Regions from separate parts of the Glaciecola sp. SC05 genome, predicted to be linked through region 2. Evidence: predicted binding sites of a transcription regulator. Region 2 holds the regulator's gene; the other holds the start of a gene.

Region 1 (12,262 bases), on a different contig from region 2:
TTAGCAAGGGATTTGTAACCGCGGTAGGCAACCCAAAAGGATGGGCATTTATGATCACTTTACTGCCACCTTTTCTCGATATTGAAAAAGCATTAGTACCTCAAATGTCAGTGTTAGTGATACTAATAATGCTAAGTGAGTTAGTATGCATGTTAATCTACGCGAACGGCGGGAAGGCACTAAGCAGGCTATTAAATAAAGGCGACAAGGCTCAGTGGATTAATCGAATTGGCGGAAGCTTACTTGTTTTTGTTGGTATCTGGTTAGCCATTGCATAATCGTCTATGCTCTTCATTTCAAGCAGCTTTGGCTGTAACTAAACAGAACTAGGATGCACTGCATGCCAATAAAATCATTTAATAACATTCACCCAAGCTTTGATGAAACTGTTTATATAGATGACTCAGCGGTAATGGTCGGAGATATTCAAATAGGGACCGATAGCAGCATTTGGCCAATAGTAGCGGCTAGAGGTGATGTTAATATAATTAGGATTGGTAAAAGAACCAATATTCAAGACGGCAGCGTATTGCATGTTAGCCGACCCAGCGCTAACAAGCCCGATGGTTTTCCTTTGCTCATTGGTGATGATGTCACTATAGGTCACAAGTGTATGTTGCACGGTTGCACAATTGGCAATCGAATACTTGTGGGGATGGGAGCAATTGTGATGGATGGTGCAATAGTCGAAGACGATGTGATGATTGGAGCTGGTTCACTTATCACACCGAACAAAACCTTAAAGAGCGGCTTTTTGTATGTAGGCAACCCCGCCACACAGAAACGAAAATTACATCCACACGAAATTACATTTTTAGCGCAATCTGCCAAAAATTATGTGATTTTAAAAAACACCTATTTACAAAACGAACAGGAATGTTAAGTAAAAACATCAACTATATTTAAGATCAGCAAGGCATAACTTACATCGCGCCCCGTAAATATTTGAATACCGGCGCTGTGTTTGGCTTTAATCCAAACCACAAGTAAAAACTGTGTGCAGCTTGCTCAATCAACATACCTAAACCGTCTATGCTATTAACACATCCCAGACTCCTAGCATGTTGCAAGAATACCGTTTCTTGGTTTTTGTACACCATGTCATAAACAGATGGGTTGCCATAGAAAACCGTGTCGGGTATCTCGGGCAACTGGTCACTTAAGCTTAATGAAGTGGCATTAATAACCAAATCAAACACCTCTTTGCCTGCCTTGTATGGCTTTACTAAACCAAACGAATAGCCATTGCTATGTTCTATTAGTTCAAGCGCTTTGCTTTGACTGCGGTTATACAAACTAATACCAGCAACACCGGCATCAATTAGCGCAGGCAATGCGCCTTTTGCTGCGCCACCAGCGCCTATAACTAACAAATTAGCACCTAACAGCTCAACCTTATGATTTCGCAGATCGTTAGTGAGGCCAATTCCGTCTGAATTATCGCCAATGAAACCTGCCTCACTTCGAATTATTGTATTCACAGCTCCGGCTCGGCGAGCCTGTTTTGAAAGAGTATCTACCCATTTCAGTGCGTCATCTTTAAAGGGCATAGTGACATTTGCACCAATTGCTAAAGGATTAGCAAAGAAAGCGTCTGCCGATAAAGAAAAGGCATCTACATCCGCTAAGCGCTTTTGATAGTTCAAGGCAATATCAAATTGTTTAGCAAACAGCTCGTGAATGATAGGCGACTTGCTTTGTTCAATCGGGTTGCCGAAAACACAAGCGACATGTGCATCACGTAAAATAGCAGACTGATGGTGCTCAGAGGACAATACAGAAACCTTAAAAAAATACATCAGGCTACAATGTTACCGCAGCTTTTCACGTAATGCATGAACAGAAATTTTTAAGATCGCTTGACTGGTAAACAAAAAACCCTCCGCAAGCTTGCAACTCGCGGAGGGTTTATACAAATAAAAGCTTATTTTAGAATTTGTAGCCAAGTGAAATAGTGTAAACCCAAGGGTTAATTTTCACTGTATCAATTGAACCAAGGTCAGCTCCATTTACTTGGAAGCTTGCTTCGGTTTCGATGTTAATGTATCGAACGGATGCGTTTAAATACATGCCGTCTGATATTTCAAAATCAGCACCTACTTGAGCTGCAAGGCCAAAAGAACCATCTAAGCTAAGATCAGAAACCGTCGCGCCCTCGGCTAAACCTTGAATAAGACCTACTGCTGCATCGTCAAATTCTTCATCAAAGAAAACTGTATAGTTTACGCCAACACCAACGTAAGGCTGGAATTTTGCATCAGAATCCGCAAAAAAGTAGTTGGCAGTAACCGTAGGAGGTAAGTGCTTAGTAGATGCAAGCTTAGTTCCACCTAAAATCTCGATATCGTGAGAGAACGGTGTTGCGGCTAGAACTTCGATGTTCCAGTTATCTGTTAAAAAATACGAAACCGTCAAACCGATTTGCGTATTATTATCAACATCTACACCACCAACCACACCAACTTCAGGTAGAGCAAAGTTTGCGCCACCAACCAAGATGTTTGTGCTGCTTGCATCAGGGGCAACCATGGTCAAACCGCCTCTTACGACGATATCTCCAGCTTCAAATGCTGATACATTGACGCTAGACAAAGCTAAGGCAGAAACTAGAGCAGTTGAAAGTATTGTTTTTTTCATTGCGAACTCACTATTTTGGTTAAAGTTAAATTGGACGAAATACATTGTGCAATAGAGTAAGATACGCAGAAATGAAAATATTGATCTAGATTAAGTTTAGATAAATGCTTGATTTTAGTCGTTTAAACCGTTGATCTAAATCAAGCTATTTCGAATATTCTAAATGTATATAGTGAATTACTCGGAAAAACCTGATTTATAGCGAGCACAACGCAAAGCAGCTCATAGCAAATGTGAAAAAGCGCAAGGTAGAGCTTTAGTCGATACCTACCCAATCAATCGCCCGTAAATATTGATACAAATTACCCTCAGGGGAGTCTGGCGGGGGCTGATAGTCATACTCCCATCTTGCTAAAGGTGGCATCGACATCAAGATTGACTCTGTGCGCCCGCCTGTTTGCAAGCCAAATAATGTGCCTCGATCATAAACAAGATTGAACTCTACATAGCGCCCGCGCCGATATAATTGAAATTGTCGTTCTCGCTCAGTAAACGGCAAAGCTTTACGCTTTTCTATTATTGGCACATACCCATCTATAAACCCGTTACCAACAGCCTGCATAAAGGCAAAAGACTGGTCAAAACCCCATTCGTTTAAATCATCGAAAAACAAACCACCAATGCCACGGGTTTCATTTCTGTGCTTCAGGTAAAAATATTCGTCACACCATTTTTTATATTTCGCATACACTTGCTCACCAAATGGCAAACATAAATCCTTAGCGACTTGATGCCAGTGTTTAGCGTCTTCTTTAAAAACATAAGTAGGTGTTAAATCAAACCCACCTCCAAACCACCAAATAGGCTCCTCGCCTTCTTTTTCAGCAATAAAAAAACGGACATTGGCATGTGAGGTTGGAATCAGCGGTGAGTGAGGGTGAATCACCAGCGAGACCCCCATTGCTTGAAAGTTTCTGCCGGCGAGCTCTGGTCTAGCAGCAGTTGCGGAAGGCGGCATTTGTGAGCCGAACACATGCGAAAAATTCACGCCTCCTTGCTCAATCACAGCTCCTTTACTCATCACTCGAGAGCGACCCCCTCCGCCTTCTTCGCGCACCCAAGAATCTTCTGTAAATTTACCCTCACCGTCGGCAAGGGCCAGCGCTTGACAGATATTGTCTTGTAACTGCAGTAAAAATGCTTTCACTGTATTGATTTGAACGTCTGTCACACTGCTACTTGTCATACGCGGATAGTTTCCATGGTTAAACTATGAATGATTTTACTGGGCGTTTTCTGCTGCCCTAAATCCCCTTCAATTAATACAACTTGCTCACCAAAATACTGTGTTACTTGAGCGGCGCTTCTAGCCGGCTCTGCAGTGGCGGGGTTGGCACTGGTAGAGACGAGCGGCCCGTTAATTGCCCAGCACATTTGCTGAACCAATGGGTGATTAGTTACCCTAACCGCGACCATATTAGAATCACCACTAATAAAATTTGGTGTATGGGGAGATTTAGGCAATAACCATGTGACCGGGCCAGGCCAACTATCAATCACTTTCTGTTGAGTGCTTTCTTGTAGCTTCGCAAAATCGACAAAAGGCAGAATCTGCTCGATACTCTGAGCAATTAAAATCATGCCTTTTTCTACAGGTCGTTGTTTTAATCTTAATATTTCGAAAACAGCGGCTTCGTTTAAGGGATCACAGCCTAAGCCGAAAACCGCCTCTGTTGGGTACGCAAATACTTTGCCTTGTGCAAAGTCTTGCCTAAACTGAATGGGTGCAAATTGCATGGTGGATAATGTCTCTATTTTTCAAGCGTAAGCTGATGGTCACACTTGTCGTTAGCGCAGCTTAGCTGAAGTTTGTCTTTGGCATGAACAAGCATTATGGTTGAATTGCATTTTTCACAAAGTCGCGTTATCGGCATTAAATTGAGCACGAATTTACAACTTGGATAATTATCACACGCATAAAAAAACTTTCCAAACCGGTTTTGTTTCTTATTAATCGTTCCTTTATTACAGGAAGGACAAGAAACCGGGGTGTATTGTGCCGTTTTTTTAGCTGAATGATTATTCGAAATAAAGTGACAACTTGGAAAGTTTGTACAACCAATAAACATTCCGTATCGGCCTTTCTTTACCGCTAACGCTGCACTGCACTGAGGGCATTGGCTGTCGGGCATTTCTTTGACTACCGCAACATCGTTAGTACTGAGTGATTGGGTATAATCACAGTTAGGGTAAGCTGTGCAACCTAAAAACGTTGATTTGCCGACATGTTTTACGGCTAAATGCGCTTGGCACTTAGGGCAGTCACCATAAGCCAGTTGATTTGCACCATGGGCTGATACAAATAACTCGTTATTAATTTTAACCATACCAAGCTAGTGCAATAATCCTTCTGGAGCCTCAAACAGTAACTCTTCCATTTGTTCATAGGCCAGCTCTTTACCTGGAACATTAAACAATACCATCAGCACAACCCATTTTAGATCGACTACACAAAACTCATTTACTTCAATCTCCATGACTCTGTCGATGACCATTTCACGGGTTGTAGCGTCAAGCACGTTGATCTGCTCTAGGAACATCAAAAACCCTCTAGACTCTGTATCTAGCCTCTGTTGTTCTTCGAAAGTAAAAACCCGCGTTGTGGTGCTAAGCTGGCTAGTGTATTGCAGGTACGGGTTTGCGTCTGTTGTTTGCAATTCGCATAACTTTTCAAGCCATGCTAATGCTTTATAAATTTCACCATGGTGAAAACCTGCGCGAATTAACTCTTCCGTTAGTTCGTCTTGGTCAACCATAATATCTGATTCATTCTGCACTAAGTTTTCAAATAGATACATGAGGATATCAAACATGTTTAGCCCCTCAATTTAACGTAGCCTTCAGGTGTTGAGGCTACAATGCCACGCAACTCATATTGTAATAATTTTATCAGCACTTCTGAAACTGCCATGCCGGTGCGTTTTGCAATCAGATCAACTGATTGAGCGCTGTAAGTAACACTATCTAACAATGGATCAGATGCCAAGTCTTGATTGCGAATATTTTGGTCTTTATCAGAAGTTTTTACCGGTTTTGCCAGAAAAGGCAGTTCATCAATAATATCAGCCGCATTTTCAATCAATTTTGCTCCCGACTTAATAAGGAAGTGACAACCTTGAGCATTGGGATTGTAAATTGCGCTGGGTACCGCAAATACTTCTTTGTTTTGCTCTAATGCATAGCGGGTAGTAACGAGCGTACCACTTTTTATTTTCGCTTCTACCACCAATACGCCTAAGGATAAGCCGCTAATGATTCTATTTCGCCTTGGAAACAAGCTAGCATGAGGAGCAGTGCCCGGCGCAAACTCGCTGACAACCGCACCATGTTGTTGAATGTCGCAATACAGCTGCCGATGGCGAGCCGGATAAGCCCTATCGATTCCGCAGCCGAGGACTGCGATAGTGGGAACCTCATAATGCAAACTAGCGCGGTGACTTAAGCCATCTATGCCAAGCGCCATACCACTGGTAATAGCAACATCCAATTCTTGACTAATCCCTCTAACCAAGTCATCCACAACTTCTTTTGCATACTGGCTAGGGTTTCGAGTGCCGATCATAGCAAGCTGAGGCTGTAAGAGAATGTCCAATTGACCTGCCACAAAAAGAAAAAGTGGCGGGCGGCTTAGCTCAGTTAATAGTGGCGGAAAACGCGCGTCATCTAAGGTAACAAAATGATGCTGATCAGATAAGTCTAACCAATCATGGACTAAGCGCTTTGTTTTAAAATAGCTTGCTTGAGGTGAACGCAATGCGCTTATTTGCTCACTTTTCCAAGCGGCGTTAGCGAGATCTTGATTGCTTAACAGAGGTATTTGCAGCAAATCGCATTGATACAAACTAGCGGTCTGCATCAAGCCCGATATTCCCATTTTGGGGATACTATCGAGCAGCAAATATTGATTGATATTAGTACATGAAATATTGCGAAAGACCGAATCCTTGGTCATTGATTAGTTCCTTTTACATAATGTTAGTTTTCTGGAGGCGTTGGGCTAGCAATAATTTCACCGCCAGTAAGATGCGTAGTTGCCTTTGTTACCCAAGCATAGCTAGCATGCTCAAATCCACGTATTACAACAAGTTCGCCTACCTTGTACGCCGGTTGCGAGATAGTCTCCCCAAAATTGAAAAATGAGCTAATGCCACTTTCATCAGAGCTGCGTGTTGGCTCAGCTTTATAATGCACATCTGGGCCTTGCTTATAAATGCCAAACACGGTGCCTGGGTCTACCTTACGAGCACCGATATTAATAATTACAACGTCGTGCTTTGAGATAATGTTGTTCCCATTAATATTAGACACCAACTCCCCTTTTTCTCGAGTTGCCGCTTTCAGAGATAAATCATTGTTATTGAATGTCATCGCTGGACGAAGTTTATCGCCTTTCTTAACTTCGCGAATACTTTGTGCCACTTTGACGACATAGGTGCTGTCAAGATCAGTAGAGAAAGCGGCATCGCTAAGCTGAATCACCTGTATTCCTAGTAAGGCACCCAAGCTGTCATAGACTTCGCGCTCTTTGCGAACAATTTCAAACGAGTCAAAGTTAGCGGCTTCAGCATTCGCTATCGCTTTTGTTAATATGTAGTCTTCGTCAACAAAACGAGAGCTTCCTTCGCGATCGGTTAGCACCGCAGGTAAGGCATAAAAATCATCTACAGACATGATGCTATCGTTGTTAATATACATCTGTATTTTTTCCCACGGCAACACATTTATCGGCGAAGGTTTTTCAATTCGACGGCTTTCTGGTGTTAGGGTAATTAAAGGTTTGTCGCGCACAACTTCTAAAATCGGTACGCCGTTTTCCCACCGTAAACGCAACATATCGCCTGGGTATATTAAATGCGGGTTGGCAATCTGCGTGTTATTGCGCCATAGCTCTGGCCATCGCCAGGGCTGATTTAAAAACAGGCTGGAAATGTCCCAAAGCGTATCGCCTTTTTTAACAACATAAGTTTGCGGTGCATCGTTTCTGATGTTTACCACATCTGCATGCGCAAAATTGAAAACACTTAAGCCCACCAAGATGATGGCTAGAGTGCACGTAATGAGGCTTTTTAGACGCATGATTCTATTCCTGTACGAATATCAGTTTATTAATAAAGTGACTGTTGTATAATTCGTTATCGGTTTGAATTTGATAAAATTAACCTTAAATAGTAATTAAGAGGCGATAATATCTCTGGTAACGTCGCATCTTACGAAGTTTTCGATGAAATTAAACACGCATTGTGCGTTATCCGTATGAATAAACATACTGACTAAAAGAGTAGTTTTTATGGCTGTATTAGAAGTACTAACCTTTCCAGATGAGCGCTTGCGAACCGTCGCTAAGCCCGTTAAGGAAGTTAACAACGATATTAAAACCCTCGTCGCAGACATGTTTGAGACGATGCGAGATGAAAAAGGTATCGGTCTTGCCGCAACCCAAGTGAATGTGCACAAGCGAGTTGTAGTGATGGATGTATCCGAAGATCAGAACGAACCTCTTGTATTCATTAATCCTGAAATTACCCACAAAGATGGCACAACGGTGAGCGAAGAGGGATGCTTATCGGTTCCTAACAATTACGCAAAAATTGATCGCGCTGAGCACATTGTAGTAAAAGCATTGGATAAAACCGGTAAACCATTTGAACTTGAAGCAGACGGTTTGCTCGCGATATGTATTCAGCATGAACTTGATCATTTAGAAGGTAAATTATTTGTAGATTATTTATCGGCGATGAAAAGAGAGAGAATCCGCAAAAAACTTGAAAAAGAAGCCCGCCTGGCCGCTCGTGAGAGCTAGACTACTGATGACTGGAGCGCTAGCATGAAAATAATTTTTGCTGGCACACCCGAATTCGCAGCCGCACATCTGCAGGCTTTGATTCACGCAGGTCACAATATTATCGCAGTTTATACCCAACCAGACAGGCCATCTGGGCGTGGCAATAAACTTACTCCTAGCGCGGTGAAACTATTAGCCCTAAAACACGATATTCCTGTAGAGCAACCGCCAAGCCTAAAATCTGACGATGCACTGCGACAACTGCAAAACTATCATGCCGACCTAATGGTGGTAGTCGCATATGGTTTGTTACTTCCAAAAGCAGTGTTAGATACTCCTCAATTAGGATGCATTAATGTACACGGTTCACTCTTGCCAAAATGGCGAGGGGCAGCCCCTATTCAGCGAGCGATTTGGGCGGGCGATAAAAGCACTGGCGTCACTATTATGCAGATGGACGAAGGTTTAGACACCGGCCCGATGTTACTAATGAAATCTACAGACATTCTGCATACGGAAACTTCTGCAGACCTCTACGAGCGGCTTGCGACACTTGGTCCAGCAACACTTTTAGAATGCTTGAGCAAGATCAAGACCCTAAGGCCTGTCAAACAAGACGATGCAGCGGCAACTTATGCTAAAAAACTATCAAAAGAAGAAGCCAAGTGCGACTGGTCGTTAAGCTGTCATCAACTCGCCCGAAATGTACGAGCATTTAACCCATGGCCAATGGCATGGTTTGAATCAGAGCACAAGAACATCAAAATTCATCAGGCAATGGCAATTGAGCAAGCTCACAATATAGTAGCCGGGACGATTGTTAGATACGACAAAGAAGGCCTAGATGTAGCGTGTACTGACGGCATATTACGTATCACCAGTTTGCAAATGCCTGGCAAAAAAGCACAAGCAATCAATCAACTCGTGAACGGTAATCCAAATCAATTTGTTTCTGGCAGCGAGCTTTAGATGCCTTCACACAATCTACAATCTTCTGCTCAAGTTAAATTGGTATTGAGACATCCACCGCAATTAAGAGCCGATGCGGCCTGGGCGCTCATGCAAATATTGGAACTCGGATTATCATCAAGAGAAGTCATGCCAATGATATTTGAACGTCATCACAAAGCTCAAGACCGAGCCTGGCTGCAAGAAACCGTATTTGGGGTCCTAAGAGTGCTACCCACGTTACAAAGCTGGCTTCGCCATCTATTAAAATCACCCTTAAAGAAACAACAAAAAATCATTGAGCACGTGATCATGATTGGCTTATTTCAACAAGCATTCATGCGAACATCTTCTCATGCAGCTGTATCCGAGACGGTAAATGCCAGCAAAATACTGAAGCAGCCGCAGTTAAGCGGATTAGTCAATGCAGTGCTAAGAAACTTCGACCGCGAAAAACTTGTTGAACAGACATCAAGCGAGCCACACGTTATTGCAAACTTGCCTAAATGGCTCTATAAACAACTAGTCATTGCATACCCTGAACAGCTCACATCAATTTGCGATGCGATGCAAAACAAACCACCGTTATGGTTGCGAGTAAATCCTTTTGTTATAAGCCTCTTAGACTATAGCGAAGTGCTAACAGAGCAACAAATTGCCCATCAAACCTATCCTCCGTTTGCAGTTAAATTAGAGCGATATGCTGATGTCACGGGTCTGCCTCTTTTTGACGAAGGTGGGTTTTCTGTACAAGACCTTGCGGCGCAGCACGCTGCAGGCTTATTAAACTTACAGGCAAATGACATAGTGTTAGACGCATGTGCAGCGCCAGGCGGCAAAACCGCAGCGATTATTGAAGCTTGCCCAGATCTTGAGGCGATTTTCGCAATGGATAGCGCTGAGCAGCGAAACGCCCGCACTTACGAAAACTTAGCACGCCTTGGACATAGTCAGCGTTTAGGCGACAAACTACAGATCATCAACGCCGATGCAAGCAACCCACTCAGCTTTAAAACGCTCCCTCAATTTGACAAAATTTTGTTAGATGCGCCATGCTCAGCCACCGGCGTAATAAGACGACATCCCGACATAAAGTGGCATCGTAAAGCGAAAGACATTGAGGTCCTAACCCAGCTGCAATCGCAAATATTAGAATCTACTTGGGGAGCGTTAAAGCCCGGGGGCCTGTTGCTATATGCGACATGCTCTATTTTGCCTCAAGAAAATACCGAGCAAATTCTTAGGTTTTTGGCGGCGCATCCTGAGGCGAAACTTATACCCATTGAACATGGTGACAAAGACTACCTACAGGGCTGGCAAATATTACCTGGAGAACAAAACATGGATGGTTTCTTTTACGCGAGACTGCTAAAGTCAACGTAAGCTAAGATTAGCGGAATAATAAAGAGCAACACGATGAAAATCATTATCATAGGCGCAGGACAGGTTGGCGGCACTCTCGCTGAGAACCTTGTTGGTGAAAAAAACGAAATCACCGTTATCGATTCTGATTTAACAATATTAGAAGCTTTGCAGAACCGCCTTGACCTGCAAGTGGTTTGCGGCATTGGCTCACACCCCGACATTTTGAAAAAAGCTGGTGCGGAAGATGCCGACATGCTGATCGCTGTAACCAATAGCGACGAAAGCAATATGATGGCCTGTCAGGTCGCCTATAGTTTATTTAAGACGCCCACCAAAATCGCTCGAGTACGCTCAGAACAATATATTATTTATCAAGAGCAGCTTTACAAACATCAAGATATTCCAGTAGACCACCTTATTGCGCCTGAACAACTGGTTACCACCGCAATTAAACGCTTAATTGATTATCCCGGTGCACTGCAGGTCGTTGAATTTGCTGACGGAAAGGCTAGTTTGGTGGCAGTGAAGGCTTACTACGGGGGTTTATTGGTTGGTCATGCCCTATCTGCATTGAAAGAGCACATGCCCAATGTAGATACCCGAGTAGCCGCGATATATCGTCGCGGACGACCAATTCGGCCGCTGGGGTCGACCGTTATCGAAGCTGACGATGAAGTATTCTTTATTGCTGATACCAAGCATATCCGCGCGGTTATGAGTGAGCTGCAAAAACTCGAATCTAGCTACAAACGCATTATGATTGCTGGCGGCGGACTGATAGGCGCTGGCTTGGCCAAACGACTTGAACATAAACATAATGTCAAACTGATTGAGTACAACGCCGAACGAGCACAATACTTATCTACCGTGTTAGACAAAGCAATTGTATTTCAAGGTGACGCATCTGATGCCTCTTTATTGTCTGAAGAAAATGTTGAGCAAGTAGATGCATTTATCGCCGTCACCAATGACGACGAAGCCAATATTATGTCAGCAATGTTAGCTAAACGCATGGGCGCGCAAAAAGCCATGGTGTTGATCCAGCGCAGCGCTTATGTCGACCTTGTACAAGGCGGAGATATTGATATTGCATTTTCGCCACAGCAGGCAACCATCTCAGCACTGCTTACTCATGTAAGGCGTGGAGATATAGTGAACGTTCACTCACTTCGCAGAGGAGCAGCAGAAGCAATTGAAGCAATTGCTCATGGCGACGAGTCAACATCGAAAGTCGTAGGCAAACAAATACAAGATATTAAACTACCGCCGGGCACGACCATCGGAGCGATTGTGCGCAAGGACGAGGTCATCATAGCCCACAGCGATACTGTTATTCAGGCGAATGACCATGTAATTTTGTTCTTAGTCGACAAAAAGTTTATTTGGGACGTCGAAAAACTGTTTCAACCTAGCGCTCTATTTTTTGGATAAACGGAGCTTTTGTGCCCTTAACTTCGCCAAAATGTAGGCGATAATAATACCAACAGAGAGAATACTTCAAGCCGACCGAAAAGCATGGCTGAAACAAGT
Region 2 (12,262 bases):
CCGGGTGGTGAAATTGGTAGACACAAGGGATTTAAAATCCCTCGCTCGTAAGAGTGTGCCGGTTCAAGTCCGGCCCCGGGCACCATTCTCTTTATATCTTAGTATATCTTCTACAAGTTTCATTCATAAATTTCTGAAAGCACGTTGAAAAGGCTAACGATGAAACTATTCGCTTCGATTATTTTATGTTTGATACTCAGTGCCTGCAGCTCGCAAGCTCGTATTCATAAAAATTTCGCCAACATTGACTATGAAAGGATATTATTGCCTCACATTAAAGGCGATACTGCAAACTACGTTTATAAAAAGTTTATAGATGAATTTGAAGCTCATCCAAACCTCAAAATAATAGGACACGACCGTATTTTAGCGGTCTCGATTAAGCTTGGTTTGGGCTCAAATATACAGGGCGCTTCTTTTTCAACATTGCAGGCAATTGCGAAGGAGCTGGATGCTGAGGCTATTGTGCTGGGAAATGTTAAGTCAGGGGCAATGTCAATTTCGAGTAGCCTGCAAATCTATTCAAACATTGACTTAGAGTTAATAGATATAAAGAGCGCTAAAGTCGTTACCAGTGCTTCAGTCGATGAAGAAATGACCCTTAGAGAACGAGGCTCTAGTTTAAAGTCGGCTACAGAGAATATTATCCGTCAATATCAAACGATTTTTGCTCAGCTGTAAAGACAATAACTCCCTTGATTAAGCGCAAGAAACTGGATAACGTGACCCCAGTATAAACATTAAGGAAAGTGCATGCTTGCATCCGAAATCTCGGTTACTCAGCTGGTATCAGAGATACATCATCCTGCTTTGCGTATCTTGTATACGACTTCTAACCATGCAGCGGCGTCTAAGCCACAAAGCGTGATTCAACAGCCCTCGGCGTTTATCCCAGGCTCACAATTATTCGATTTTAAAGATGTTATCGTTGATAAACATTCAGATTTGACTAACACCATGCCGTGCAAAGAAGTGTTTGAGCAAGAGGTTCGGCGTTTGGGAATTAATGTTGATACCGATATCGTCGTCTACGATGACATTGGAAACTTTTGTGCGTCAAGGGTTTGGTTCATGTTTAAAAGCATGGGACACGATTCTATTAAAGTTTTATCAGGCGGCTTAGGAGAGTGGCTCTCGACAGGCGCTAGCACCCAAGATGGTTTGTCAAATGCGACTGCACTGGGCAATTTCAAGGCACATCCAAATCCTCATTATCAATTTGTCGATAAAGACTTTATAGCTGGTCAGATAGCCTGCGTTGATAAACCGCAGTTACCATTATTTGATGCGCGCAGTGCCCCTCGATTTAGCGGCGCAGTCCCCGAGCAAGACCCTCGCCTGCGTAGCGGTCATATTTTTAATTCTGGCAATATCCATTACCAGCGCCTGCAAGAAAAAAATGGTGCGTATTTGCCAATTCAACAGATTAAAGAGATTTTTCAAGACGCTACGCCCGATGACATGAAGCATGCGGCAATGGCTTTTACCTGCGGCAGTGGGGTTACCGCATGTATTTTAGCGCAAGCTGCTGACGCAGTCGGATATTCGCCTTTATATGTTTACGACGGGTCTTGGTCAGAGTGGGGAAAATGTGAAGAGCTACCAATGAGCACTGGAGAATAAATTGGGTATCGATTTTACCGTTTGGCTAAGCATTGCGGTGATGCACGCCTTTGCTGTGGCCAGTCCTGGGCCTGATTTTGCGGTCGTAATGAAGCAAAGCCTTCAGCAGGGCCGTAAAATAGGCATTATAACTAGCTTAGGGGTTGGCTCAGCGATTTTACTGCATGTTGCTTATTCCATATTGGGCGTAAGTTTGCTGATTAAGGCAACACCTTGGATTTACAATGCCTTAATCTATGCTGCTGCCTTGTACTTAGTGTGGATGGGAATAGGGGGCTTGCGCAGTGGCGCTACTAGTGGAAAAGACTCCGCAATCAAGGATGTAAGCGCGCAAAGTGCTGTAAGAGCGTTTATCGTAGGATTTATTACTAATGGCCTTAACCCCAAAGCAACCCTCTTTTTCTTTACCCTTTATACCTTAGCAATACCCGCAGAATCGACTTTAGTGGCTAAGAGCATATATGGGGTATATTTAGCGCTCGCCACAGGCTGTTGGTTTGTGTTGGTCAGTGTATTGGTAAGTCACCAGCGTGTACGCCGCGCTTACGTCTCGCATGGCTACATTTTTGATCGTGTAATGGGCGCAGTCTTGATTGTTATGGCAATTATATTAGTGGTCACTCAATAATTGGTGTTAACATTGACCGTAGGTTATTTTATAGATTTGCTTACATTTAGGTGATAATGAAAGACGACGCTCATATTAAGCGCATGCTCGCAAAAGAGTACAATTTTGATGTAAAAAATGTCTTATCGCGGGCGCGTGAGCTAAGTGCAAACAACAATTGGATTTTGGTCCAAGGTATATTGGCCTTGGTCGGTATGGCTTTAGTTCTCGGCTTTATATTCATTCAAACCTTCAATATTACTACGCCTGAAGATCTGCAGTTAGTGTCTAACACACAAAATGTGCTGGCCAGTTTAGTCATCAATGTAGTGTTGGCGCCGGTATTTGCGGGTATCGCCATGTTGGCCATTTCAACAGTGAGAGGCGTGGTAGCTAAACCAATAAATGTGTTCGCTTACGTCAGCTATATATTGCCACTAGGTGTAGCGTCCTTGTTAATCTCCATTGCCACTGATATCGGCATGATGCCGTTTGTCCTGCCTGCTTTTTACGTGTTTATGGCGACCACCTTTACTTTGCCTCTAATTGTGGATAAACAGCTCACGCCGTTTTCAGCTATTTTTTTGTCAATACGAATGACGAATGCCTATTTATTTCAAATGAGCATTATTTTTCTCATATTTTTAGCGCTGTTTGTGGGGGTTGTGCTCACCTTTGGTTTTGCCTTGATTTGGGTTGGTCCGTATTTTTATAATGTCAAAGCGGTGCTCTACACTGAACTTTTTTGTTCTGCGGAGTCAACAGAACAATCTCAGCCTAAAGATACAGGAGTGTTTGATGCATAAATTAAAGATTATCTCTGCGGCAAGCTTTTGTTTGCTGCTCCTCATTTCACTGATCATTTATTTACAGCCTAAACCTTCGCTGGTTGCCGATATCCCTCAAGTTGAAAATGCCACAGAGCCTGTTCCAGACTTTAAACAATTCGATGATGTCACTGAAAAAAAACAGGCCTTCTTTGATTATCTTAGGCCTGCCGTAGATGCCCAAAATGAATATATTCTGCGAGTGCGTAACTATTTACAGGGACTTCGGGCAAAGCTAGTAGCGCAAGAGCCACTCAGCGATGACCAGCAGGCTGAAATCGATTGGTTGGTAGAAGAGTATCGCGTTGATACAGATCAAGCATCACTAGCGATTTTAGATACACTGTTACGCAGAATTGATATTATCCCCGCTGAACTAGTATTAGTACAAAGCGCTAATGAATCTGCATGGGGAACAAGCCGCTTTGCCGTAGAGGGATACAACTTCTTTGGTATGTGGTGCTTTGTTGAAGACTGCGGCTTTGTTCCAAGACGTCGGAATGAAGGCGCCATTCATGAAGTTGCAAAATACGACGATTTGTCGAGTGCGATGTATTCATATATGCGAAACCTTAATCGGCATCCAGCCTATACTGAGCTGCGCGCTATTCGGGCGAGATTACGTAACAACCAACAAGAAATAACAGCCATAAAGCTTGCTGAGGGTTTGAGTCGCTACTCTGAACGTGGCGAAGAATATATTTTAGAGCTTCAGCAAATGATAAGAATTAACGAGGAGCTAATTTAAACGTGACGTTTACACATACCAGCAGACTATTTAAGGCATTGAGCATCAGCGCGGTGCTCTTGTGCACGGGAAATAGTGCAGTCTTTGCAGACGAAATAGAAGTGTCTTATAAGACCTTTCATAGCCATGTGCGTAAGCTAGAAAACGATGACACGCAAGCCCTGCGTTTTGCATTTGGGTTTACGCATATCCAAAGCGGTAAACTTTGCCAAATCAATTCTGCACGTATAAGCACTCAAAAACAGCAAATACCGCTAGAAATATCTAGCGAAAATCGCTTTACCATTCCATCAGAGAAGGCCCTTCGCTTAGCGGATGCCATGATTTATATTGATGTAAGCGAACCAAGCAACCAATGCGATATATCTGTGCAGCTTGAGACTAAACCAGAGTACAACAAACGTTATTATAGTTTTGAAGAGCTCGTATTTATTAAAGAGCAGTACGAAGCGTTTTTTAATGAAATGGGAAGTTTCTTATCTTTTATGATGCCGACGGTTAAAGGCCTAGTAGTTCAGTTTGAGGACCAAAGCTACACTAGCACCATGGAAAATGGATATACAATCACGCAGGGGACCTTAACCTTAAATGAAGCGTTTTTTGAGGCTGGCAAGCCTATCAATTTACCCATTGAACCGTTACGCATAACCGCGCTAGCTACTAATTAAACTAAGTATTCTTAGCATCATCATTTTTTATATTAAGCTGGTAAGCAATTTGTTCTGCCAGCCTTTGTACGCTTCTTTCACCTCTATCGGCAAGTTCTTTTGCGCGATGAAACTCTAAAAGACCTACGTCACCTAACTGAGGCTCAATCAGTACATCGGGTGGATCGCCTGCAAGCCTTGAGCGAGTAACTCTCGCTTGCAGTATCTCCAATGAGCTGCTCATTACACCCATTATTCCTGGCGCAGCCATTTTGTTAGCTTTGGGCGCGGGAGAAAACCACTGCTTCATAAAACCACTAGAGCCCTTACTAATTAATTCATCGGTTTTCTTTTGCGATGCAATGTGTTCCTTTTCTGATTTTTCGATTAGCTGCGGTCGAAAATCAGCACTCAAATTCACTGCGATCACAAAGTCAGCGCCCAATTGTCTGCATTGGTTCACCGGCACAGGATTCACTACTGCACCATCGACCAACCAGCGACCATGATGTTCGATAGGCGGAAACAGTGCCGGGATAGCGCAGGAGGCCTGGATTGCTTCGCTTATACTGCCTTTATTAAAAGCGACTTCTTTACCTGAGTAGAGATCGGTTGCGACAGCGGTAAAAGGTTTGTCCATTAGCTCAAAGGTTTGCGCACAAAATTCTTCACGATGCTTTTCAAACACCTTTTGACCGCTGGCTAAGCCTCCACGCCGAAAGCCTACGCCGAGCAAGCCGAAAACTTGCCATTCAGTTAATGTGTTTGCCCATGTTTCAAGCTCTGTGAGTTTGCCACTTGCATAAGCCGAACCTACATATGCGCCGATAGAGCAGCCGGCCACCACATCAATTTTGACGCCAATGTCTTCTAAGGCTTTGATAATACCTATGTGCGCCCAACCACGAGCGGCACCGGCGCCTAACGCTAAGCCAATCTTCACAACAACTCCTTATTTGATGGATTTATTTTAGTTCAATAATAGTGGCGCTGGGCTCGTCCACTGAGAAATACTTTGGAACGTCGACTTTATCAAATGCGATATCACCTTCTCCAGACAATATGGTGTTGGTATCAAGACTTTTAAAGTCAAACTGCTGATGATCTAGCATATGAGATGGCACGATATTCTGCATGGCGCTGAACATTGATTCAATGCGCCCTGGAAAGCGCTTCTGCCAGTCTTGCAGCATCATTTTAATATTTTTGCGCTGTAAGTTTTCTTGTGAACCACATAAGTTACAAGGAATAATCGGAAATGCCATGTTTTGTGAATAGCGCTCAATGTCGACCTCTTTGCAATATGCGAGCGGTCTTATAACCATATGCTCGCCGTTATCACTTAACAGTTTTGGCGGCATCGACTTTATTTTTCCGCCATAGAACATATTTAAAAATAAGGTTTCAATCATATCATCACGGTGATGGCCCAAAGCAATTTTGGTGGCTCCAAGAGTTTTAGAGGTCTTATATAAAATGCCTCTGCGCAGCCGCGAGCAAAGTGAGCAGGTTGTTTTGCCTTCAGGGACTTTGTCTAATACGATGGAGTAGGTGTCCTCTTCCACTATTTCAAAATCTACGCCTAGTTCACTTAAATAATTAGGCAAAATGTGCTCCGGGAAGCCCGGTTGCTTTTGGTCTAAATTGACCGCAATAATCGAAAACTGAATGGGAGCAATACGCTGCAGATAAAGCAGTATGTCGAGCATAGTGTAACTGTCTTTGCCGCCTGACAAGCAAACCATGATGCGGTCACCGTCTTCAATCATATTGAAATCGGCGATGGCTTTGCCCACTTCACGACGAAGCCGCTTTTGCAGTTTATTAAAATTGTATGTAGCTTTTGGCTTAACTGACATAGTCTGTGCTTTATCCGTATTAAAAACATTGAGTAAAATGAAAACGCCGCAAGTATACGAAATTTGCGGCGTTTTTTCATCTACTGCATGCGTGAATATTGCGCGCAAATCGATAGAAAGCTAGTCAGCGTGGTCAAATATCCAATTCATTGAACCTGCGGCTTTATCACTAGCGTGTCACAGTTGACTCTATCTATAATATGTTCCGCAGTATTGCCTAACAGGGCTGCTGAAATTCCTCTGCGGCCAACTGAACCCAAAACTAGTAACTCTGCATCGAGCTTATCACAAAGGCCGGGCACAACATCTTCAGGTAAGCCTTCGCTAACATGTATATTTTGATCTGGTAATTTGTGCAGTTTGGCAATTGCCTTCACTTCTTTCTCATGTTTTGCTTGGATATCAAGGTTGTATGCCTGAGCGTTAAAACTTGGTACCTCTATCGCAACATGCATAGGTGCGCCGGCAAAAGTGTTGGCTAAATGTAAGCTACCCTTTACCAGTTGTGATAAATCTGCGCTGATCTGAGTGACTCGCTCACTTAATAGATTATGCACTTTGTCATTTGTATCTATGCTGATAGCAGCCACTATGTTGCCGTTTTCAGGCCAGTCGTGGTTTTTAACCATCAATACATTCATGGGGCTGAAGCGCAGCAGATGCCAATCATTCGGAGTAAATATTTTTTGAGCGATTTTATTGTGTTCTTTGCAACTTTTTACAATTAAATCACAGTGTTCGTGAGTTGCGGTATCAATGATCCCGCGATATAGCGATTTATGCCAAACTGATTTAATCTCTACATTCACCGCCCCACATTTGTTTATATACTGATTCATGGCCTTAACTTGACCATTCATCAATGCGGCCTTCATATCCACGCGTTGGTCAGTGCTCAGAAAGTTCGTCATATCGTAGGTTTCATCATAAATACAGCTGACTAACAGAATATTTGCATGCAGTTTATTGGCTAGGAAACAGGCTCTGTCAAAAGCCGGTTGAACATCATGATAGGGGTCAAATACCACTAAAATTCGTGAACAGTTAAACATATGTGCTCTCCACTGATGGTTATAGCTCTAGGGTTTGTTGATCTTAGTATAAAACACAATAAAAAAGGTGGTCAGCATCTGCATGCCGCCACCTTGTGTTAGATCAATGAAGGGTTAAAAAGTTAATTAGATGCCGAAAAAGACATTTCACTTTCAGGCATACGCTGCCTGACACCATCAAAATCCACTATGCTAATGAGTTTGCCATCTACTTTAATTAAACCCTCTTTTTGAAAGCGGGTGAGCAAGCGACTTATAGTTTCGACGGTTAAACCCAAATAATTGCCAATTTCGTTACGGGTCATCGATAGATTAAACTGTTTGGCTGAGTAACCGCGTTCGTCAAAGCGTTTCGATAAATCGTTAATGAAATGCAACAAGCGCTCTTCAGCGCTGCGTTTACTTAACAGCATCATCAGATCATGGTCGTGTTTGATTTCAGCACTCATGAAACGCATGATTTGTTTACGTAATGCAGGGTAACGCTCAGATACTGCGTCTAATGTGTCGTAGGGCAATTCACACACCATCGCCGTTTCAAGAGCTTGGGAGTAGCTTTGATGCATATTGTCTTTTAAAGCATCAAAACCGATAATGTCGCCGGGAAAATGAAAGCCCGTAATTTGTTCAACGCCGTCTTTATCACTAATGTATGACTTAAATGAGCCAGAACGCACTGCATATAGGGAATGAAAGACCTGACCAGCTTTGACAAGTTTGTCGTGCTTATGAAGAGGGCGCTTACGTTCGATAATATCGTCAAGGCTTTCTAATTCAGTCTTGCTTAGACTTACCGGTAAACAAAGGTGGCTAAAACTGCAACTTTGGCAGTGGATGGAGAGCTCGGCACTATTGCCCATCGCTACACTCCTTATAAATATTTAGATCATGTTATACCTTGAATTATTGGCAAAATCAAAACAAATGCGAAAAGAATTAGACTAATGGCTATAATATTTCTCGTTAACTTATGTTGCAGTAATGGCACTAAAAAGCTGGCTCCCAGGCTTGTAGCAATCAGCGCTGGAAAGGTGCCTAGTCCAAATAGCAGCATAAACAACGCACCGTTTAATGCGCTTCCCGAAGCTAATGACCAAGTTAATGCGGTGTAAACTAGCCCACAGGGAAGCCAGCCCCAAACCATGCCGTAAGCGAGGGCATAGCCCGGATGTTTAAAAGGTAACAGCTTTTTTGACAGTGGCTGTATTTTACGCCACAGATGACCGCCGATCCGCTCAAAATACGACAAACCTTTCCACCAGTTACTAATATAAAGAGCTAGAAGAATCAAAAACGACGCACTGACCAAGGTTAGAATAGGTAAAGTCGTAGTCATACTGCTACTGGCGATAGCCCCTAGATAACCTGTGAATGCGCCAGCCACGCTATAGGACAAAATCCGGCCGACATTGTAGGCAACAATATAGAAACTCGGTGATGCTTGTTTAGGGATTGCAAACGTAAATGCGCTTGCTATGCCTCCGCACATGCCGATGCAATGAACACCGCCAGCTAAGCCCATCAAAAATGCTGATAGCAGGCCAATTTCAGTCATTTGACTCAGTAGACTTGAGGGTATTCTGTTTTTGGGGTTTTGCTGCTATGTCTGCTCCGCTGGAGGCTTGGCCTTGCTCTGGCTCTGCTTTTACAGCCACATCAACATCAGATTTTTTAATGTCGTCATCAAATAAGATGCTGTAGCCCTGACGTTCTAGATCGTCAAATTGATTGGATTTTACCGCCCAAAAAAACACTCCAATTGCAATAGATACAATAATGATGGCCAGTGGGATTAAAACAAATATGATACTCATCGCAGTATTATCGCATTAAACGAGTGGAATTATATACCACTATTATTGAACTTAAGGACATCCCTAAAGCTGCCTGCCAAGGAGTTAATACGCCCATAACGGCAAATGGTAACACTGATATGTTATAGCCGAGCGCCCACGCAATGTTCTGTTTGATTTTTCGTTTAGTCCGCGCTGCCATCGTCAGCACGTCATTAAGCGCGGTTAACTTGGTATTGAGCAAGACAATATCGGCGGCATTCTTGGCTAAATCAGATGCATTGCCTACCGCAATAGATACGTCAGCGGCGGCCAATACAGGTGCATCATTAATGCCGTCACCAAGCATTATCATCGACTTACCTAGTGCCTGTTGCTGTTTAATATAGGCGAGTTTCGCTTCGGGTGGACAGGCGCCAATGGCATTGGGAATATTGAGCTGCTCTGCAATATGACTGACATTCACCTGTGCATCACCACTTAGAATACTCAAATTGAACTGTTTAATGTTAGCTAATACTTGTTTCACGTCGTCTTTTATTGTGTCAGTAAGCCAAAAGGCCGCAACAACTTGATGCTCGATAGCCAGCAACACATTCGCGCCCTCCCATTCAGACGTATCTTGTTGACCAGTTTGGCTCAGTACAAACTTTTTAGACCCTATATAACATTGATGAGCGTTGACTGTAGCCGATATTCCTTTGCCAATTTCTATCTGATACTGCTCGATATTGAAACCAAACTCAGCAAAGGGTTCGGTAAATGCTTTAGCTATTGGATGCTCCGAGCGAGTTTCTAAAAAACTGGCTAAAGCCAATAAGTAATTATGAGGGGGATTGTTAGACTTACCTTCGCCACCTAGCGGCGGATTGATGCGCTTAGGCGAAGTGGAGAGCCACTGTTGGCTAATAGAAAATGCGCCTTGTGTAAGGGTGCCTGTTTTATCAAACACAATATCGGTGGCATGCGTGACTTGTTCTAGCGCGTCGGAGCGTTTTAGCAATATTCCTAATTTATTAAGTTTTGCCATTGCACAGGTCAAAGCAGATGGGGTGGCTAATCCTAAGGCACATGGACAAGTCGCAATCAATACTGAAATCGTAATCCAAAATGCATGCGGGTCGTTTTGTGACCACCAATACCAATAGGTTAGGGCGCTTACTAGCAGCACTACACTAACAAAATATCGAGACAGTTTATCGGCGATAAGGGCAATTTTGGGCTTACTGCCCATGGCCGCTTCTTGTAAACGCAGTATTTGATTCATCATCGCGTATTTGAGACTGCTTGTGACCTCAATAGTAATACTGCCCTGTTGATTCACAGAGCCGGCAAACACTTTATCGTTTGCGCGCTTACGTACTGGCTCAAATTCGCCAGTCAGCATAGACTCGTCGGCAGTTGAACTGCCCTCTAATACGATCCCATCAATCGGGATAGATTCGCCGGCCTTGACCAACACTTTATCGCCGGTAGCTAGTTGTTTTGCTAATACGGTGACCCATTCGGAGTTTTCCCAGCGCGCGGCTGTTACCGGAATTAGTTTTAACATATTTGACGATATTTCTGAGGCTCGATGGCGCGCACGATGCTCCAAATAGCGACTGATCAGTAAGAAAAATACAAACATGCAGATTGATTCGAAATACACTTCACCGGTATTTTTATTGACCGCTAATACTCCGGCTATATAAGTAGCAACAATGGCAATGGTAATCGGAACGTCCATGTTCACGCCTTTCGCCATAAGGGCTTTGATGGCGCTCACATAAAAAATACTGCCGGAGTACAGCACAACGGGGGTGGTTAACAGGAGGCTGACCGCATTAAAATAAGCAATGGCTTCGGGGTCGATATTACCAAAAATATCAAAGTATTGGCCCATGGCCAACATCATTACTTGCATCGTCATTATGCCCGCGAGGCCTAACTTTTTTAAGTATGCTTTTTGTTCTTTTTTAAACGATGCTTCATGATTATCAGCCTGAAATGGCAGTGACTCGTAACCAATGGACTTCATTTTGCCTAAGATGCCCGAGAGTTTTAGTTCGTCATTATTCCAGGTTACTAGCGCTCTGCGTGAAGACACATTAACCGAAACTTGTTTGAGCCCTTTTACTTTAGCGAGCTGCTTTTCAATTAGCCAACCACAAGCAGCACAGGTTATCCCTTCAACAGTGAGTTGAATTTGCTTATCTTTACCTTGATCAAAAACAAATTCTTCCTGTAACTCAGGCTCGTCATAGACCGCTAACTTAGCCATTGTATTGTCAAGCGCAGCATCGCCTCGCGCCGCCGGTTCGGTCCTAAATTCATAGTAACTTTCTAGACCGTTGTCGACAATAGCCGCAGCCACAGCCTGGCAACCAGGGCAACACATATAGTGAGTTTGTCCAACGATGGCAACAGGATACTTTGTACCCTCAATATTTGGCAAACCGCAGTGAAAGCAGCCGCCTTCTGCAATAATTATACTCATTATGGTTCGAAACGAAATGCCTTAGCTTGGGGTAGATTTACGCGGTCCTGTACTTTCCATTCTTCATTCATTGGCATGAGGCGAAGACGCCACTTACCGTCGATCGGATTATTCGCATTACTGCGATAAATACCATTCGCATCGCGAGTAAGCAATACATCAAAATCGCGGTCTTCTATCGTAACGTGAAAGAAGTCTAACTTTAATGCTTCACCGGTTTTAGGAGCACCGCTGACAAATTCAAGCTCTATATTTCCTTGCTGCACGCTAAGGAGGGTAGAGATGCCCATTTCTCGGGCTAAATCGATCTTGTCTAATCGGGCATTGATCGCCTTACCTTCTTTGTAATAATCGTCCACTACCAAGCTATTAGTGCCATCGGTCGCAAAACGGATAACAAAGCTGCCAACAATAATAGATGACAAGGGTATTGCGATTAAGAACCAAGGCCAGAATTGCTTATACCAAGGTTGAGTGTCTTTTTCTTGCATGATTAGCCTAATTAAACCTGTTTAATTACTCCTTTCGGAGTGTATGAATTTACACAAAAAAGCCTCGCGAAACGAGGCCTTTTATCAACGAATTTACTTGCCTATTGCCAGTACAATTCGCGAATCTTTTATCGCA

Evidence for each region. The regulator FNR, encoded in region 2, switches genes on or off when oxygen is low (the NO sensors DNR and NnrR bind a similar motif). The targets are predictions, from matches to a motif close to TTGATCTAGATCAA.
Region 1: a site for FNR is predicted at 2,768-2,781, ahead of AB9H30_RS14260 (OmpW family outer membrane protein). Genes of this name have one in related genera too.

What each region holds. Positions count from the first base shown of each region.
Region 1 covers NZ_JBGIYY010000015.1:101,271-113,532, reverse strand. Annotated here, with positions in the region: gene AB9H30_RS14275 (LysE family translocator) at 1-278, shown strand, start outside; gene AB9H30_RS14270 (gamma carbonic anhydrase family protein) at 341-883, shown strand; gene aroE (shikimate dehydrogenase) at 924-1,799, opposite strand; gene AB9H30_RS14260 (OmpW family outer membrane protein) at 1,930-2,637, opposite strand; gene hemF (oxygen-dependent coproporphyrinogen oxidase) at 2,894-3,823, opposite strand; gene AB9H30_RS14250 (Sua5/YciO/YrdC/YwlC family protein) at 3,820-4,374, opposite strand; gene AB9H30_RS14245 (topoisomerase DNA-binding C4 zinc finger domain-containing protein) at 4,389-4,964, opposite strand; gene AB9H30_RS14240 (DUF494 family protein) at 4,971-5,450, opposite strand; gene dprA (DNA-processing protein DprA) at 5,453-6,589, opposite strand; gene AB9H30_RS14230 (LysM peptidoglycan-binding domain-containing protein) at 6,613-7,713, opposite strand; gene def (peptide deformylase) at 7,925-8,437, shown strand; gene fmt (methionyl-tRNA formyltransferase) at 8,462-9,388, shown strand; gene rsmB (16S rRNA (cytosine(967)-C(5))-methyltransferase RsmB) at 9,389-10,750, shown strand; gene trkA (Trk system potassium transporter TrkA) at 10,784-12,163, shown strand; gene AB9H30_RS14205 (TrkH family potassium uptake protein) at 12,181-12,262, opposite strand, start outside.
Region 2 covers NZ_JBGIYY010000002.1:184,970-197,231, forward strand. Annotated here, with positions in the region: tRNA gene AB9H30_RS02630 (tRNA-Leu) at 1-85, shown strand, start outside; gene AB9H30_RS02635 (hypothetical protein) at 160-681, shown strand; gene AB9H30_RS02640 (sulfurtransferase) at 754-1,623, shown strand; gene AB9H30_RS02645 (LysE family translocator) at 1,664-2,251, shown strand; gene AB9H30_RS02650 (hypothetical protein) at 2,308-3,036, shown strand; gene AB9H30_RS02655 (glucosaminidase domain-containing protein) at 3,029-3,805, shown strand; gene AB9H30_RS02660 (DUF2987 domain-containing protein) at 3,808-4,473, shown strand; gene rssA (patatin-like phospholipase RssA) at 4,475-5,395, opposite strand; gene ttcA (tRNA 2-thiocytidine(32) synthetase TtcA) at 5,418-6,311, opposite strand; gene uspE (universal stress protein UspE) at 6,458-7,363, opposite strand; gene fnr (fumarate/nitrate reduction transcriptional regulator Fnr) at 7,486-8,223, opposite strand; gene AB9H30_RS02685 (sulfite exporter TauE/SafE family protein) at 8,250-8,918, opposite strand; gene ccoS (cbb3-type cytochrome oxidase assembly protein CcoS) at 8,911-9,177, opposite strand; gene AB9H30_RS02695 (heavy metal translocating P-type ATPase) at 9,185-11,635, opposite strand; gene AB9H30_RS02700 (FixH family protein) at 11,635-12,126, opposite strand.